Regions from separate parts of the Buttiauxella sp. BIGb0552 genome, predicted to be linked through region 1. Evidence: predicted binding sites of a transcription regulator. Region 1 holds the regulator's gene; each other region holds the start of a gene.
The links. The regulator CRP, encoded in region 1, controls carbon source genes, mostly activating them, when cyclic AMP is high. The targets are predictions, from matches to a motif close to ATGTGANNNNNNTCACAT.
Positions count from the first base shown of each region.

Region 2: the regulator CRP is predicted to act here: its motif matches at 3,135-3,152, upstream of cdd (cytidine deaminase).
Region 3: the regulator CRP is predicted to act here: its motif matches at 3,930-3,947, upstream of serC (3-phosphoserine/phosphohydroxythreonine transaminase).

Region 1 is NZ_SODY01000005.1:12,094-17,590, reverse strand. Features, by position in the region: gene EDF88_RS15275 (YccS/YhfK family putative transporter) at 1-1,099, opposite strand, end outside; gene crp (cAMP-activated global transcriptional regulator CRP) at 1,289-1,921, opposite strand; gene EDF88_RS15265 (OsmC family protein) at 2,237-2,641, shown strand; gene EDF88_RS15260 (phosphoribulokinase) at 2,662-3,540, opposite strand; gene EDF88_RS15255 (YheU family protein) at 3,654-3,872, opposite strand; gene EDF88_RS15250 (hydrolase) at 3,874-4,890, opposite strand; gene EDF88_RS15245 (LysE family translocator) at 4,953-5,497, shown strand, end outside.
Region 2 is NZ_SODY01000004.1:408,090-413,586, reverse strand. Features, by position in the region: gene EDF88_RS14075 (ABC-F family ATPase) at 1-637, opposite strand, end outside; gene ldtB (L,D-transpeptidase) at 872-1,792, shown strand; gene EDF88_RS14065 (CidA/LrgA family protein) at 1,988-2,389, shown strand; gene EDF88_RS14060 (CidB/LrgB family autolysis modulator) at 2,386-3,081, shown strand; gene cdd (cytidine deaminase) at 3,212-4,096, shown strand; gene sanA (outer membrane permeability protein SanA) at 4,228-4,947, shown strand; gene mglC (galactose/methyl galactoside ABC transporter permease MglC) at 5,016-5,497, opposite strand, start outside.
Region 3 is NZ_SODY01000002.1:297,369-302,865, forward strand. Features, by position in the region: gene cmk ((d)CMP kinase) at 1-260, opposite strand, end outside; gene EDF88_RS06200 (M48 family metallopeptidase) at 440-1,198, opposite strand; gene aroA (3-phosphoshikimate 1-carboxyvinyltransferase) at 1,384-2,667, opposite strand; gene serC (3-phosphoserine/phosphohydroxythreonine transaminase) at 2,747-3,832, opposite strand; gene EDF88_RS06215 (DUF421 domain-containing protein) at 3,993-4,685, opposite strand; gene ycaO (30S ribosomal protein S12 methylthiotransferase accessory factor YcaO) at 4,824-5,497, shown strand, end outside.

The DNA of each region.
Region 1 (5,497 bases):
TGCGAAGCGCCGCTGACTTCAACGATAAATAACTTTTCAATGCCGCCCACAGTGGCAAACGGCGTTGCCGGTCTTCCATTAAATCACGGACATACAGCGGGCGTTGGGTGCGTAGCACGCGAGCGATACGGCTGAAGTGGTAATGGCAAAATTGCCCAACCGGGTTATCTGGATTCTGACGGGCGATTTTCTCAAGGGCGTCGATCTGTTTTTCCATCGTAAAACGCTGTGGATAACGATGGTAAAGAATGTCGTCAGCCAGTACGCGTAAGCGCGCCGCGATGGTCTGAGCATTCCATCTAATAACCGCTTCTGCATGGCTTTGCTCGACGAGCTTCTGAACTTCAGCTGGTTGGTGAAGGCTTACCGAGATGTGCTCTTGCAAATCCAGTGCTACCTGGAATGCACGTAGCAAACGCTTGTAGCCGTTTTGCTGGTTTGCCGCCAGCATATGAAGCTGTTGGTAGCATTGGGTAATGAGATCCACCGCTTTTTGCTGACGAGCCAGCAGAGGAGGGAGCGCTTTTTCCGGATCGGTATGTTGAGTCAGCATGCCGTATTTTGCTTCACAGTAATCTGCCAACTGCCGATAGAGCAGGCTCAATGATTCCCGCAGTGGCTGCTCGCGCCACATCCAGAACCAAAACCAGTTAAATACGCCGTACCAAATCGTACCGGAGACATACAGCACCATCGGTTTCCAGATCGGCATATTTCCGGCCATGCTGAGTGTAAATATGGCAGCAATGAGTGATGCGGGAAGCAGACGAGCGTGCAAGGAACTGATTTCTGCCGTGACCCCAAGCAAGAGCGCCATCACGACCAATATCACCGGCAACGGTACGGAGGTATAAAGTAATAAAAGCTGCATGATCAGACTGCTGATGGCAAAAAGGCTGCCGCCAACAATCAGACGTTTGAAGAAGCGCTTATGTGGAGTATCAAGGCCCGCAATATTGCAGCAGGCAGGAACTAACGAGAAAAGCAGGCCAGACTGGAGATCGCCGACGAGCAAACCTACTGCCACCGGAAGGCACAGCACCAGCGTTTGCCGCAGTGCGTAGTTAACTTCAGGATGGTAGATCAGCCGTCGCCACATTTGCTCGTCATACTTCAAGTTGCAGGGTTGTTGGTTGTACTCAGTCACACCAGTCACTTACTTTAGTAAGCTCCTGGGGATTCCTGAGCTTACCGCCTACCTGCAACATGAATTATTTAGAGCAAGTGAGGGAAGTGTAGAGACAAAAAAGGCGTGTTATGAAGCAACACGCCATTTTTTAGACGGAGATTAACGAGTGCCGTATACGACGATCGTTTTACCGTGAGCGGAGATCAGATTTTGATCTTCCAGCATTTTCAAGATACGACCAACAGTTTCGCGAGAGCAACCCACGATCTGACCGATTTCCTGACGGGTAATTTTAATCTGCATACCGTCTGGGTGGGTCATTGCATCAGGTTGTTTAGCCAGGTTCAGCAGCGTCTGCGCGATACGACCAGTCACATCCAGGAATGCCAGATTACCCACTTTCTCAGATGTAACTTGCAGACGGCTAGCCATTTGTGAAGACAGGCGCATCAGAATATCTGGGTTGACCTGGATCAGCTGGCGGAATTTTTTATAAGAAATTTCAGCCACTTCACAGGCACTTTTAGCACGAACCCAGGCACTACGTTCCTGACCTTCTTCGAACAGCCCTAACTCACCAATGAAATCGCCCTGATTTAGATAGGAGAGGATCATTTCCTTGCCCTCTTCATCTTTAATCAGAACAGCCACAGAGCCCTTGACGATGTAATACAGCGTCTCTGCTTTCTCACCTTGGTGAATGAGTGTGCTCTTCGATGGATACTTATGAATGTGGCAATGGGACAAGAACCATTCGAGAGTCGGGTCTGTTTGCGGTTTGCCAAGCACCATGCGCGGTTATCCTCTGTTTTATAACTGGCTACCAACGACAGGACGCTAAACATCCTGTCTGGCGTTGCAAGTAATTAGAATATTCCCCACCTTGGGGAGATGGCATGCAAGTCATTCTTGCTGCCTGTAATTAGTGATGTCCTCTGCATACATGCATTACGTCAATGTATCGATGTAGCATCTGGATTGTTTTAGCATAGCTTTTGGCAAGTGTCTCCTGTTGTCTCGTTTCAGCTTGACGCATGTCGCCTTCCGTTGCCAGATTTGCTGAATCTGCGTACTCTGAAAGGTAATTTTTCTACAGGAGTAAGCAGCATGCAGGCACGAGTGAAATGGGTTGAAGGGTTTACCTTCCTGGGCGAGTCCGCTTCAGGGCACCAGATCCTTATGGATGGCAATTCTGGTGATAAAGCACCAAGCCCAATGGAAATGGTGCTGATGTCCGTTGGCGGTTGCAGTGCAATTGACGTAGTTTCTATTTTGCAAAAAGGCCGCTACGCCGTGACCGACTGCGAAGTGAAATTGACCTCTGAGCGCCGTGAAGAGGCTCCGCGTTTGTTTACGCACATCAATCTGCATTTCATCGTGACAGGCAAAGAGCTAAAAGATGCTGCAGTTTCCCGTGCAGTAGACCTCTCTGCTGAGAAATACTGCTCTGTAGCACTGATGCTTGAAAAAGCGGTCAACGTTACTCATAGCTATGAAGTGATTGATGCTTAGTGTGTAAAACAGGGCGGTGATTAGCCGCCCTGATTAATGTTTCGCCCTTCCGCCAGTCGCTTAACGAGCGGCGTCATAATTAATTCCATTGCCAGACCCATTTTGCCGCCCGGCACCACCAAAGTATTGATGTGGGAAATAAACGACCCTTGCAGCATGGCAAGCAAATACGGGAAATCGATGTCATCCAGCCCGCGAAAATGAATCACCACAAAACTTTCATCCAGAGAAGGGATGCCGCGAGCCGCAAATGGGTTAGACGTATCAACAGTTGGGACGCGCTGGAAGTTGATATGGGTGCGGGAGAATTGCGGTGTGATGTAATTGATATAGTCGTCCATAGAACGAACCACAGAATCCATTACCGCTTCTCGGGAATGCCCGCGCTCGCTGGTATCGCGCACTAACTTTTGTATCCACTCCAGGTTCACAATCGGTACTACACCAACCAGCAAATCGACGGCCTTAGCCACATCGTGCTGTGGCGTAACTACACCGCCGTGCAAACCTTCATAAAACAAAACATCAGTGGGTTCTGGCAATGGTTGCCATGGCGTGAAGGTTCCGGGGATTTGGTTCCAGGGTACGGCTTCATCGTAAGTATGTAGATACTTGCGTGACTTACCCTGCCCGGTTCTGCCGTACTCAATGAACGTCTGTTCAAGCAAACCAAAGTCATTGGCTTCCGGGCCGAAATAGCTGATATGGCGCCCCAGGTCGCGTGCTTTACGAATAGCCATATCCATTTCAGGACGAGTGAAACGATGGAAACTGTCACCTTCGACTTCCGCTGCACGTAAATTGAGTTGCTGGAAGATTTTACGGAAGGCAAGGCTGGTTGTTGTCGTTCCCGCGCCGCTGGAACCTGTTACGGCAATAACCGGATGTTTGGCTGACATAAGGCAACAACTCCATGGGTGATAGCAAGTGTGTGTAAGTAAGGGCTGGTCCTCACCCTCAGGGAGATAGCTGGGTGAGGGTGGTTTTATTATGCAGTATAGAAGTTAAACGCTTAGCCGCGAAACTGCCCGCGAGCCATAATATTTACCGTTTCATGGAGTTCCGACCATACCAGCACAGCCTCACCACTTTGCAGCTGGCGCTTAACATCGGCCACTTTCTGCTCCAGTGAACGCTCTTGTTCACCATAATCGGTGCCTTCGCGTAATACAAAGGATTCAATCAGATTATCAAGCGTTTCGGGAGGCAGATCTTGCCAGGGAATCATCATATTACTGGTCCAAAAATTGAGACAGCCACTGCGGGATACGTTGCTCAAGCCACATTTCAGGGCGCCGTAACGTGCCACCCACAAACCCAACATGCCCGCCGTATCGCGTGAGTTGATACTCGATATTGGCAGGTAAGATAGCTTTATCGGGGATCACATGGTGATCCATAAACGGGTCATCTTTTGCGTGGATGATGAGCGTCGGCGTTTTGATTTGTGGCAGCAGCGGCATAGCGCTGCACTGGCGGTAATAATCGATAGCGTCAGCAAAGCCGTGAATTTTTGAGGTAATCAAATCGTCAAACTCGCGCAGACGACGCATTCCATTAAGCTGACGCATATCTACCGGGAGTGTGCCCGGATAGCTTCTTAACTTACGCGCGGCATTCTTCTTCAGCAGATTTAAAAGATAGTGCTGATAAACGCGTGAGAAGCCTTTTTCGATATGTGCGCTGCAATGTTCAAGCATCAGAGGGGCTGAAACCACTACACCGGCCTGAAGCGTACAATCGGCACCCTGTTTTGCCATCAGGCAGGCGAGCATGTTGCCGCCGAGAGAAAAACCGACCGCCGCCGTTGGCACTTTGCCATAACGGGTACTGAGCCAGTTAAGGAAGTAACTTCCATCTTCCGTTTCACCGGAGTGGTAGATACGCTTCATGCGATTAGGTACACCACTGCAACCACGGAAATGCATTACCACGCCTAACCAGCCTTGCTTGCTGGCGGCCTCGATTAAACCGTGAGCGTATGGGCTGTGCAGGCTACCTTCGAGTCCATGAAAAACGACTAACCGTGGTTTATGCATTGCCTGGCGCGGGTCCTCGCTCCAGGCAAGATCGACAAAATCCCCGTCTGGCATGTCAAGACGCTGCCAGTGAGGTTTGAAATTGAGGCGACGGCGAATCAAACGCGGAAGCATGGTTTGCAGGTGTGGATTACTCACACCCTTCAACGGACGAAATTGCTCATCTTCTTCGTGATTAAAATTCAATACTGCGGGACTTGTCGTAGCCATATCACACTGTTAGTTTCATTTAGTTTGCTAATTAACTTTACGGGGTGTGGAACACCCATTTCATGGAAACGCTTTTTTTCTCAATGCTGGGCTTTCTCTGGGTTGCTGCTATCACACCTGGCCCAAACAATATGCTACTCACTTCATCCGGGGCGAATTACGGATTCCTGCGCACCATACCATTGATGATAGGCATTATGCTGGGAATGCAATGCATTCTATTGCTGGTGGCGTTTGGCGTCGGTAGCTTAATCCTTTTATATCCAGCTTTGCACCTTATCCTGAAGATTGCCGGGAGTGTTTACCTATTATGGCTGGCCTGGAAAATCGGCTCCGCAACCTATGAAAAACTGGAAACGGATGCACCGCCACCTGAACCGATTCCTTTCTGGCAGGGCGGTTTATTACAGGTTATCAACCCTAAAGCATGGTTGATGGCGCTAGGCGCAGTAGCAAGTTTCAGCCTTGCAGGTTCCCAGTATCTGCACTCGGTTGTGTTAATCAGTATTGGTATTGCACTGGTTAACATTGTCGCAGGCATCATCTGGATTGCCTTTGGCAGCATGATTGGCACATTGCTTCGTAGCCGCCGCGCCTGGACAATCTT
Region 2 (5,497 bases), on a different contig from region 1:
GACGGTCGTGCGAAATGATGATCATGGTGCTGTTACGTTCGTTGAGCACGGTTTCCAGCCAACGAATGGTGTCGATGTCCAGGTTGTTCGTCGGTTCATCAAGCAGCAGGATTTCTGGGTTTGAGAACAGTGCCTGAGCCAGCAACACGCGCAGTTTCCAGCCTGGAGCTACTTCACTCATCGGGCCGTAATGTTGTTCTACAGGAATGCCTACGCCTAACAGCAGTTCACCCGCGCGAGCTTCAGCGGTGTAACCGTCCATTTCGCCGTACAGGACTTCCAGATCGGCAACTTTGTAGCCGTCTTCTTCGCTCATCTCTGGTAACGCGTAAATACGGTCGCGCTCTTCTTTTACTTCCCAGAGTTCAGCGTGGCCCATGATTACCGTGTCGAGAACGGTGAATTTTTCAAAGGCAAATTGATCCTGACGCAACTTACCGAGGCGTTCGTTCGGATCAAGTGAAACGTTACCCAGCGTTGGCTCTAAATCGCCACCGAGGATCTTCATAAAGGTAGACTTGCCGCTACCGTTAGCGCCGATCAAGCCGTAACGGTTGCCGCCGCCAAATTTGACAGAAATATTTTCAAACAACGGCTTACTGCCGAACTGCATTGTGACGTTACTGGAAACTAGCACAGAGATGTCCTGGTAAAAGAAGGTTTGTAATATGTGAGATCGGGCACATTATGCCATAACTCAACGTGCAGATCGCTCTGCTTGTGCGCTGGTGATAAAATAATCAATGTGCAAAAAAGTGTGATTTAATCCACATCTGATTTCCCAGGCTGAGGGAATGCACATATAATGCGCGCTCAAATCGCTCCGTTTCTTCACTAACTAGCCTGCATGGCCATAAATACATTGCATAACATGAATATGAAACTACGCACAATTTTACTGGCATTTGTGGCTGTTGTGGCTTTTAGCAAAACAGCTTCTGCCGTGACCTATCCTCTGCCAACCGATGGCAGCCGTCTGATTGGTCAAAACCAGGTTGTCACAATTCCTGAAGGTAGTACCGCACCGCTGGAAGAATATGCAGCGCGTTACCAAATGGGTCTTTCCAACATGTTGGAAGCAAACCCAGGCGTTGACCCGTATTTGCCAAAACCAGGCACCATCCTGAACATTCCTCAGCAGCTCATCCTGCCGGATACCGTTCATGAAGGCATTGTTATCAACAGTGCTGAAATGCGCCTCTACTATTACCCGGCGGGTACTAACACTGTAATCGTGTTGCCAATCGGTATCGGCCAGTTGGGTAAAGACACCCCACTGAACTGGACGACCAAAGTAGAACGTAAGAAAGCAGGCCCAACATGGACGCCGACTGCAAAAATGCATGCGGAATACATCGCGGCCGGTATTCCATTACCAGCCGTTGTTCCAGCTGGCCCAGACAACCCTATGGGTCTGTATGCATTGTACATTGGCCGCCTGTATGCAATTCACGGTACTAACGCGAACTTTGGTATCGGCCTGCGTGTAAGCCACGGTTGTGTGCGTCTGCGTAATGAAGACATCAAGTTCCTGTTCGAAAAAGTGCCAGTCGGGACCCGTGTTCAGTTCATCAATGAACCAGTGAAAGCAACTGTTGAGCCTGATGGTTCGCGCTACATTGAAGTACACAACCCACTGTCTACAACTGAAGAACAGTTCAACTCAACTGAGATCGTGCCAATCACGCTGAAAAGCAATGTGACTGCGATTACCGCTCAGCCTGATGTTGACAGCGCTGTTGTCGATCAAGCAGTTCTGGGCCGTTCCGGTATGCCGGTTCGCCTGAACTAATCAAGCGTTTGAGTTAAAAAGCGACCTGCGGGTCGCTTTTTTTATGCCTGCAAAACATGGTGCTGTGAGATTGCCCAAAACATTCTGGAAAGTTCCTTCGAGGAATATTTGGTATGCTCATAATTCATGATGTGATCGGTAGCACATTTTAAGCTTTAATTGTATGATGAATGCGTTTATTAAAGGGTAATCACCATGCGTAACTTGCTCACCGTAATTTGGCAGTACCTGCGGTCTTTTATATTAATTTACATATGTTTATATGCAGGCATTGCTATCTCTTCGCTGCTACCAATCACCATTCCCGGCAGTATTATTGGCATGTTAATTCTGTTTGTTTTGCTGTCTCTGCAAATCCTGCCAGCCAAGTGGGTTAAGCCAAGCTGCCATCTGCTGATTCGTTATATGGCGCTTCTCTTTGTACCGATTGGCGTAGGCGTTATGCAGTATGTCGATGTGATTAAACAGCAATTCGGCCCAGTGGTGGTTTCCTGTTTTATCAGTACCTTAGTGGTATTAGTCATCGTGAGCTGGAGTTCTCATTTAGTGCACGGCGAACGTAAAGTTGTGGGTGAAAGTGAGGGCGAAACAAAATGATGCATCATATCTGGTGGTCTTTACCTTTAACGGTGGTGACTTTCTTTCTCGCCCGCCAAATCGGAATGCGTTATAAGTCGCCGCTGCTGAACCCGTTACTGGTTTCGATGATTGTTATCATCCCTATTCTGGTATTTACCGGCACGCCTTATGATCACTATTTTGCCGGCAGTAAAGTGCTCAACGATTTGCTGCAACCGGCTGTAGTTGCCCTCGCGTTCCCACTGTATGAACAGCTTCACCAGATTCGTGCGCGCTGGAAATCCATTATCACCATCTGTTTTATTGGCAGCATGGTGGCGATGATTACCGGTACATCCGTTGCATTATTAATGGGTGCCACACCGCAAATCGCAGCGTCAATCTTACCTAAGTCTGTCACAACACCTATTGCCATGGCTGTTGGCGGCAGTATCGGCGGCATCCCAGCAATTAGCGCCGTATGCGTGATTTTCGTGGGGATTTTGGGCGCGGTATTCGGTCATAGTATTTTGAATCTAATGGGTATTAAAACCAAAGCATCTCGCGGTTTATCGATGGGTGCGGCCTCCCACGCGCTGGGTACCGCACGTTGCGCTGAGATGGATTTCCAGGAAGGTGCATTTAGCTCACTGGCGTTGGTAATTTGCGGCATCATCACTTCCCTGGTTGCTCCGTTCTTATTCCCGGTGATTTTGGCTGTGTTTGGTTAAAACTTGCGAGAGATCGCGCAATTTTGTTCTTTATTTCATATGTTGCATTTGTAATTAGATAAAGATCACATATAAAGCCCATACAGACCCGTAAACTGCGGTTCAATTACTTGTTATGAGGCTACTACTTATGCGCTCACGTTTTCAGGCTGCTCTCGCACAGCTCCCGGCTTCTTTGCAAGCCGCTTTGCAACCCTTGATTGCTGACTCTCACTTCCCGGCAATGTTTAGTGCAACGGAAGTAGATTCACTGAAAGCCCAGACCGGCCTTGATGACGATGCACTGGCATTCGCTTTGCTGCCGCTTGCAGCCGCCTGTGCTCGTGCTGATTTATCTCAATTCTATGTTGGTGCAGTGGCTCGTGGCGTAAGCGGTAATCTCTATTTTGGCGGCAATATGGAGTTTCTTGGCTCCACCATGCAGCAGACCGTTCATGCCGAGCAAAGCGCGATTACCCATGCGTGGATGCGCGGGGAGAAAGCCCTTGCTGCAATTACCGTCAACTACACGCCTTGTGGGCACTGCCGCCAGTTTATGAATGAACTGAACAGCGGCGTGGCACTGCGCATTAACCTTCCAGGTCGTAAGCCTGCAACCCTCGGCGACTATTTGCCTGATGCCTTTGGCCCTCGCGATTTAGAAATCAAAACATTACTGCTTGATGCAATGGACCACGGCTTTGCGCTGCACGGTGATGAACTAAGTCAGGCGGCTATTGCAGCGGCAAACCGCAGCCATGCGCCATACAGTAACGCGCCTTCTGGTGTGGCACTGGAAATGCGCGATGGAACGATTTTCAAAGGAAGTTATGCTGAGAACGCAGCATTCAACCCTTCCCTGCCTCCGCTACAAGCTGCATTGAATCTGCTTAGCCTCTCAGGCTATGACTACAATGAAATTCAACGAGCGATCCTTGCAGAGAAAGCTGATGCGCCATTGACGCAATGGGATGCCACGGCCGCGACCCTGAAAGCTTTGGGTTGCCTGAATATCGACCGCGCACTTCTGAGCTAAAACTCACAGAACGGGCGTAAATGCGCCCGTTCTGGCGAATTTTAATTCAACCAACTCCACGAATCTTGCTCTTAACCACCAGGTAAAGTAGCCTTGAATAAAATTTCATCCCTTTATTGAGCTGCAAGTCCATGTTGAAGCGCTTGTTTTATAGCCTGTTGGTCATCATCGGCTTGGCTGTGGTAGCTGCGCTGTGTCTTGACCGCTGGATAAGCTGGAAAACAGCGCCTTACGTCTACGACGAACTTCAGGATTTACCGTACCGTCAGGTCGGTGTGGTGCTGGGAACCGCCAAGTATTACCGCACTGGCGTGATTAATCAGTACTATCAATTCCGTATTCAGGGCGCTTTAAATGCTTATAACAGCGGCAAAGTGAACTATCTGCTTTTAAGCGGAGATAACGCCCTCCAGAGTTACAACGAACCGATGACCATGCGCAAAGATCTGATTGCCGGTGGCGTTGACCCTGCCGATATCGTACTGGACTACGCAGGTTTTCGTACTCTGGACTCGATAGTACGTACTCGCAAAGTGTTTGATACCAATGATTTTATTATTATCACTCAGCGTTTCCATTGCGAACGCGCACTGTTTATCGCCCTGCATATGGGGATTCAGGCGCAGTGTTACGCCGTTCCTTCACCAAAAAATATGATGACTGTACGTATCAGAGAGTTTGGTGCGCGTCTGGGTGCGCTGGCAGATTTGTATATCTTCAAGCGTGAGCCGCGTTTCCTTGGGCCGCTAGTCCCTATTCCCGCCATGCATGAAGTCCCCGAAGATGCACAAGCTTATCCGGCTGTGACGCCAGAGCAGTTGCTGGAATTGCAGAAGAAAGATAAGAAATAGAGGCGGGCAAAGTCCATAAAAAAACCCGCACATATCTTGCTGTGCGGGTCTTGGTAAAACCGTGGAGATTACTTCTTACGAGCGTATTTCAGGGAGTCCAGGGCTACTGCGAAGATAATAATCGCGCCTTTGATAATGTACTGCCAGTAAGGGTTCACGCCGATATATGTCAGACCGTAGTTGATGACCGTAAAGATGATTACACCGGTCACTACGCCGACAACCGTACCTACGCCACCGCTGAATGACACGCCGCCTACCACGCACGCCGCAATCGCATCGAGTTCGTACATAAAGCCGAGGTTGTTGGTTGCAGAACCGATACGACCTGCTTCTAACATTCCGCCGAAAGCGTAGAACACACCTGACAGCGCATAAATCATGATCAGGTTCAGTGCAACGTTAACGCCTGAAACCTTAGCCGCTTCCGGGTTACCACCGATGGCGAAGATGTTCTTACCAAAGCGAGTTTTGTTCCACAGCACCCATACGAACATCACAGCAAATAGCGCATAGAACGTAATGTAGGATAGCCGGAAAGTACCTAACG
Region 3 (5,497 bases), on a different contig from region 1:
ACGTCTTCTCCTTCAAGAATGACTTCCAGCTCGCCATTGTTGGCAACAAAGCGCACATCAAGATGTGCCGCCAGTGGAACCAGGGCATCTTCAGATGTAACGTCAACCTGGTGATGCAAAGCCGCTAATGCCAGAACTCGATAAATGGCTCCAGAATCAAGAAGATGCCATTGCAACGCTTCCGCCATGGCCTTACAAAGCGTGCCTTTTCCTGCGCCGCTTGGGCCATCAATCGTTATTACCGGGGCGGGTGCCGTCATCGTACTCTCCTCTCGCTGGAATTGCGGATCTAAAATATCAACGCCGCATATTATACGCCGCCAGATTACTGACCGTTATCTTTCCTGCCAATTATCGTAGTTAATGAGGCTGAGTGTAGAAGAATTGCGCAACTTGAGGTGGGGCTGGAAAAAACCAGCCCCAAATTCAGAGAGGTAGTTTATTTTTTATCTGCTGCTATGCGGTCACGGACATGTTGCGCACGTTCAGCTGATGGTGGATGTGAATCAAACATAGACTTCGATGTACCACCATCAAGCGTTGCAAGCTTATCAAAACTGCTTGCCAGTCCTTGAGTATTGATTTTGCGTTTTTTTAGGAGATCATATGAGAAATCATCAGCCTCTGACTCTTCACTGCGCGAGAACGTCGCATTAACCGCCGCTTCGGCTAAATCACCAAGTTGTGACTGAGATAACTGTGATGCCACTCCGCTGGTTGCAGAAACTGCGTCCTTGGCCGCCATAGTGGCATAGGCCGTTTGCAGTTTTTCCTTTGAATGACCCAAGGCTACGTGACCCATTTCATGACCAAGAACACCTTCAACTTCGTTATCGGTCATCATGTCCATTAAGCCGCTGTAGACACGTACACAGCCGTTGGCCATCGCCCAGGCATTTATATCGCTGGTCAAATACACTTTATAATTTACTGGTGTACCGTCGACCTGATCCCCAAGGGCCTTGGCAATTTTGTTCAAGCGTTTGGCATATTTGCTGGATTTACCCGCGAGTTGGTTTTCACTATCTGCTTGTTTACAGGACTGGTTTGCCACTGCCTTAACATCCGCATCGCTGAGTGTTGCGGCTTTGAAGGCCGACATTCCGGACGATACCAGTTTATCGCCATTCATGTTCTTACACGCTACCAAAGATCCCACCATTAACACTGCCAATACTACCTTTTTGAAAGTCTTCATAGTTATCTTCCGTTGATGAGCTATACATGAAACAAATCATCGATTTGTTGATCAAATCGGACGTGAGATTAACAGTGGTACAAGCAGGTGCAATAAAAGCGGAGGTACGAAAACGGAGTTGATCTTATGCGGGATATTGAGAATTTACTCCGGCACTCAACGTTACCGGAGCAAATGGTGGTGCATTACTTGAGGGTGCTAATACGCGCTAACTGCTCAAAATAGTCCGGAAAAGTTTTCGCGGTACATTTCGGGTCAAGGATAGTTACTGGTGTGTCTGACAACGCCACCAGCGAGAAACACATCGCCATACGGTGATCGTTATAAGTGCCGATTTCAGCAACTTGGAGCTGAGCAGGTGGCGTCACAGTAATGTAATCTTCGCCCTCTTCCACCACCGCTCCGACTTTACGCAACTCTGTTGCCATCGCGCTCAGGCGGTCAGTCTCTTTCACACGCCAGTTATAAATATTACGCAGCGTGGTAGTGCCTCTGGCAAACAAGGCCGCCGTTGCGATTGTCATCGCAGCATCTGGAATATGGTTCATATCCATATCAATGGCGTTAAGTTCCCCGCGCTCACAGGAGATGAAATCATCGCCCCAGGTAATTTTTGCACCCATTTTTTCCAGCACATCAGCAAAGCGGATATCGCCTTGTACGCTGTTACGGCCAATACCCGTGACTTTTACCGTACCGCCTTTAATTGCACCAGCCGCGAGGAAGTAAGAAGCAGAAGATGCATCGCCTTCCACCAGATACGCGCCCGGTGAAATGTACTGCTGGCCGCCACGAATAACAAAGCTGCGGTAATCACGGTTTTCGACTTCAACACCAAAAGTTTTCATCAGGTGTAGGGTGATATCGATATACGGTTTCGATACCAGCTCACCTTTAATGGTGATTTCGGTGTCGCTTGCCGCCAGTGGAGCAGTCATTAACAGCGCCGTCAGGAACTGGCTGGATACACTACCATCAACCGAAACCTGGCCGCCGCTAAAACCGCCACGCAAACGCAGCGGCGGGTAATTCTCCTGCTCCAGATAATCAATCTGAGCACCACCCTGACGTAATGCATCAACCAGATGACCAATTGGACGTTCTTTCATGCGCGGTTCACCCGTCAGCACGATGTTATTGCTGCCCAGACACAGTGCCGCCGCCAGTGGACGCATCGCCGTACCTGCGTTTCCTAAGAACAGTTCCATCTCGCCTGACGCTTGCAGTGGACCACCCATGCCAGTCACTTCGCAACGCGTGCGGTCAGCAGAAAGCGTATAGTTCACGCCCAGTGCTTTCAGCGCGTTAAGCATATGACGCACATCGTCGCTATCCAGCAAATTAGTCAGTTCAGTGGTGCCATTAGCCAGCGCTGCCAGCAACAGAGCTCGGTTAGAGACACTTTTTGAACCAGGAAGATTAATTGTGCCGTCGACAAGGGCGATGGGTTGTAACGTCAGGGATTCCAGCATGGGGAAAATACTCTCAACTCAAACAGAATAAAAACCCCGCGAAGCAAGTCGCGGGGAGAATAACAACGAGCAACGATTAACCGTGGCGACGTTCGAAGTCGACCATAAAATTGGTTAACGCTTGTACGCCTTCGAGCGGCATCGCATTGTAGATGGATGCGCGCATTCCACCCACAACACGGTGGCCCTTCAATGCATGCAGACCAGCGGCAAACGACTCTTCCAGGAAGACTTTATCAAGTGCGCTATCAGCTAACTGGAACGGAATGTTCATGCGCGAACGGTTAGCTGAAGCAACATCGTTACGGTAGAAGTCGCTTTTATCGATAACACCATATAACAACTCAGCTTTTGCTTTGTTGATTTTGTCCATTACTTCGACGCCACCCTGCTCTTTCAGCCACTTAAATACCAGGCCGGAAAGATACCAGGCAAACGTAGGTGGGGTGTTAAACATGGAGTCGTTTTCGTTTAGCACGGTGTAGTCAAGAATTGACGGACACGCTTTATGCGCCTTGCCGAGCAAATCTTCACGCACAATAACTAACGTCAAACCCGCAGGACCAATGTTTTTCTGCGCGCCTGCGTAAATCACACCAAAGCGGCTGACATCCATTGGATGCGATAAAATAGAGGATGAGTAGTCAGCTACCACGACTTTATCGCCGAAATCCGGCGTTTCATGAGTCGCGATACCGTCAATAGTTTCATTCGGGCAATAGTGCAGGTAGGCACTGTTTTCAGAAACCTGCCACTCGCTCATCGGTTTGATGGCACGCAGGCCGTCGATGGTAACTTTGGCATCAATAACATTCGGAGTGCAGTATTTATGCGCTTCTTTTACAGCACTGCTCGCCCAGTAACCGCCATCAACATAATCAGCGGTAGTTTTGTCGCCCAGCAGGTTTAACGGTACACCAGCAAATTGGCCGCGACCACCGCCGTGACAGAACAAAACTTTGTAGTTTGAGGGGATTTGCAGGAGATCACGAAAATCTTTTTCAGCTTCTTCAGCGACCTCAATAAACTCTTTACCACGATGGCTAATCTCCATTACGGAGGTGCCTAAGCCTTGCCAGTCGCAGAGTTCAAGTTGCGCACGACGAAGCACTTCAGCCGGCAGCATTGCCGGGCCGGAACTAAAATTGTATACCTGAGCCATTTCCCCTCACCACGCTTAAAGCAATAAGTTTTATCACGCTATCGGTTTTATCACTCAGATGCAGAGGCTGCAACGGTTAATCAGGCATGGCTGGGTAATGTGCGCAAAATCACACAACATAATCAACTAGTGGCTGAATTAAATGCCCGATAACCACCCGTCACGTCACTCGCGTGGCGGTACAGGCTTTGACCCAGAACTTGTGTTCACAACGTGGGCAAGGCGTTTCATCCCCGGCATTAAGTGTCACCACTTCGCTGCAGTGAATACAGGCGTAATCTGCATCTTCAGGGACTTTAAGAAACCGTTCGCAGCAGGGTTCGGGTAAAATAGGTAACCCCGGCCTGACGAGTTTATCGGGGAAAAAGTAGACGCTGATTTGACCGTTAGTTTCCAGTATGGCTAGCCGTACCTGCCCAAGATGTTCAACACCCACCAATCGTAGTTCCATAAAGAACTCAAATTCAGTCATGTTTTGCGACTTCATTTTTTCCCAGGCAAACTCGCCTTCTTCAATCAGAACCGAAGGTTTGCCTTCAAGCAGGTTTTCAAGTTTTTCGCTGTGGCTCATCAACCACATCACCAGGCGATAAAGCAGCCCCAGCGTGACGAACACAATCAAGACGGGCAACATGGGGACATCATGATAAAACGCCACATCGCCTGCCGCAGAGCCGAGTGTCAGAATGATCAATACTTCAAATAGCGACATCTGCCGAACACCGCGCCGCCCCGTTATCTTCAAAAATAGAAATACCAATATAAAGGTGTAGAGACTGCGTAAAGCGACTTCCCAAAGAAAATCGAGGGGAACGTCATTTAATGCCATCCGCTGGAGATCAAAGGACTTCATTTATACCGCCATAACAGTAGGTTACTGACAATAAGCATAGCCTGTTATGCTAGAACCGCCTGCATGCTGCTGACGATGGCGTCAGTCTGCTAAAACCCGTATCATTGCGCGCTTTGCGTACGACAAAAGTGAAACCTCATGACTCAAACCTTTATTCCTGGCAAAGATGCCGCTCTGGAAGACTCCATCGCTCGCTTTCAGACCAAACTCGCCGATCTTGGCTTTAATATAGAAGAAGCCTCCTGGTTAAACCCTGTACCGAACGTCTGGTCAGTGCATATCCGTGATAAAGACAGCGCGCTGTGCTTTACCAATGGTAAAGGTGCAACTAAAAAAGCTGCTTTAGCTTCAGCACTGGGTGAATATTTCGAACGTCTCTCGACTAACTATTTCTTTGCTGATTTCTGGTTGGGCAAAACCATCGCTAATGGCCCATTTGTGCATTATCCAAACGAGAAGTGGTTCCCAATCCCAGAAGATGAGCAACTGCCGGAAGGTATTCTCGACGATCGCCTGCGCGCGTTTTACGATCCAGAAAACGAAGTGACTGCAGGTATGCTTATCGACCTGCAATCAGGTAATGAAGAGCGTGGGATTTGCGCGCTGCCATTCACCCGCCAGTCAGATCAAGAAACCGTTTACATTCCGATGAACATTATCGGCAACCTGTACGTATCAAACGGAATGTCCGCAGGTAACACTGCCAATGAAGCGCGCGTTCAGGCACTTTCCGAAGTGTTCGAGCGCCACATCAAGAACCGTATTATTGCCGAAAGCATCAGCCTGCCAGAAATTCCACAAGAAGTGCTGGC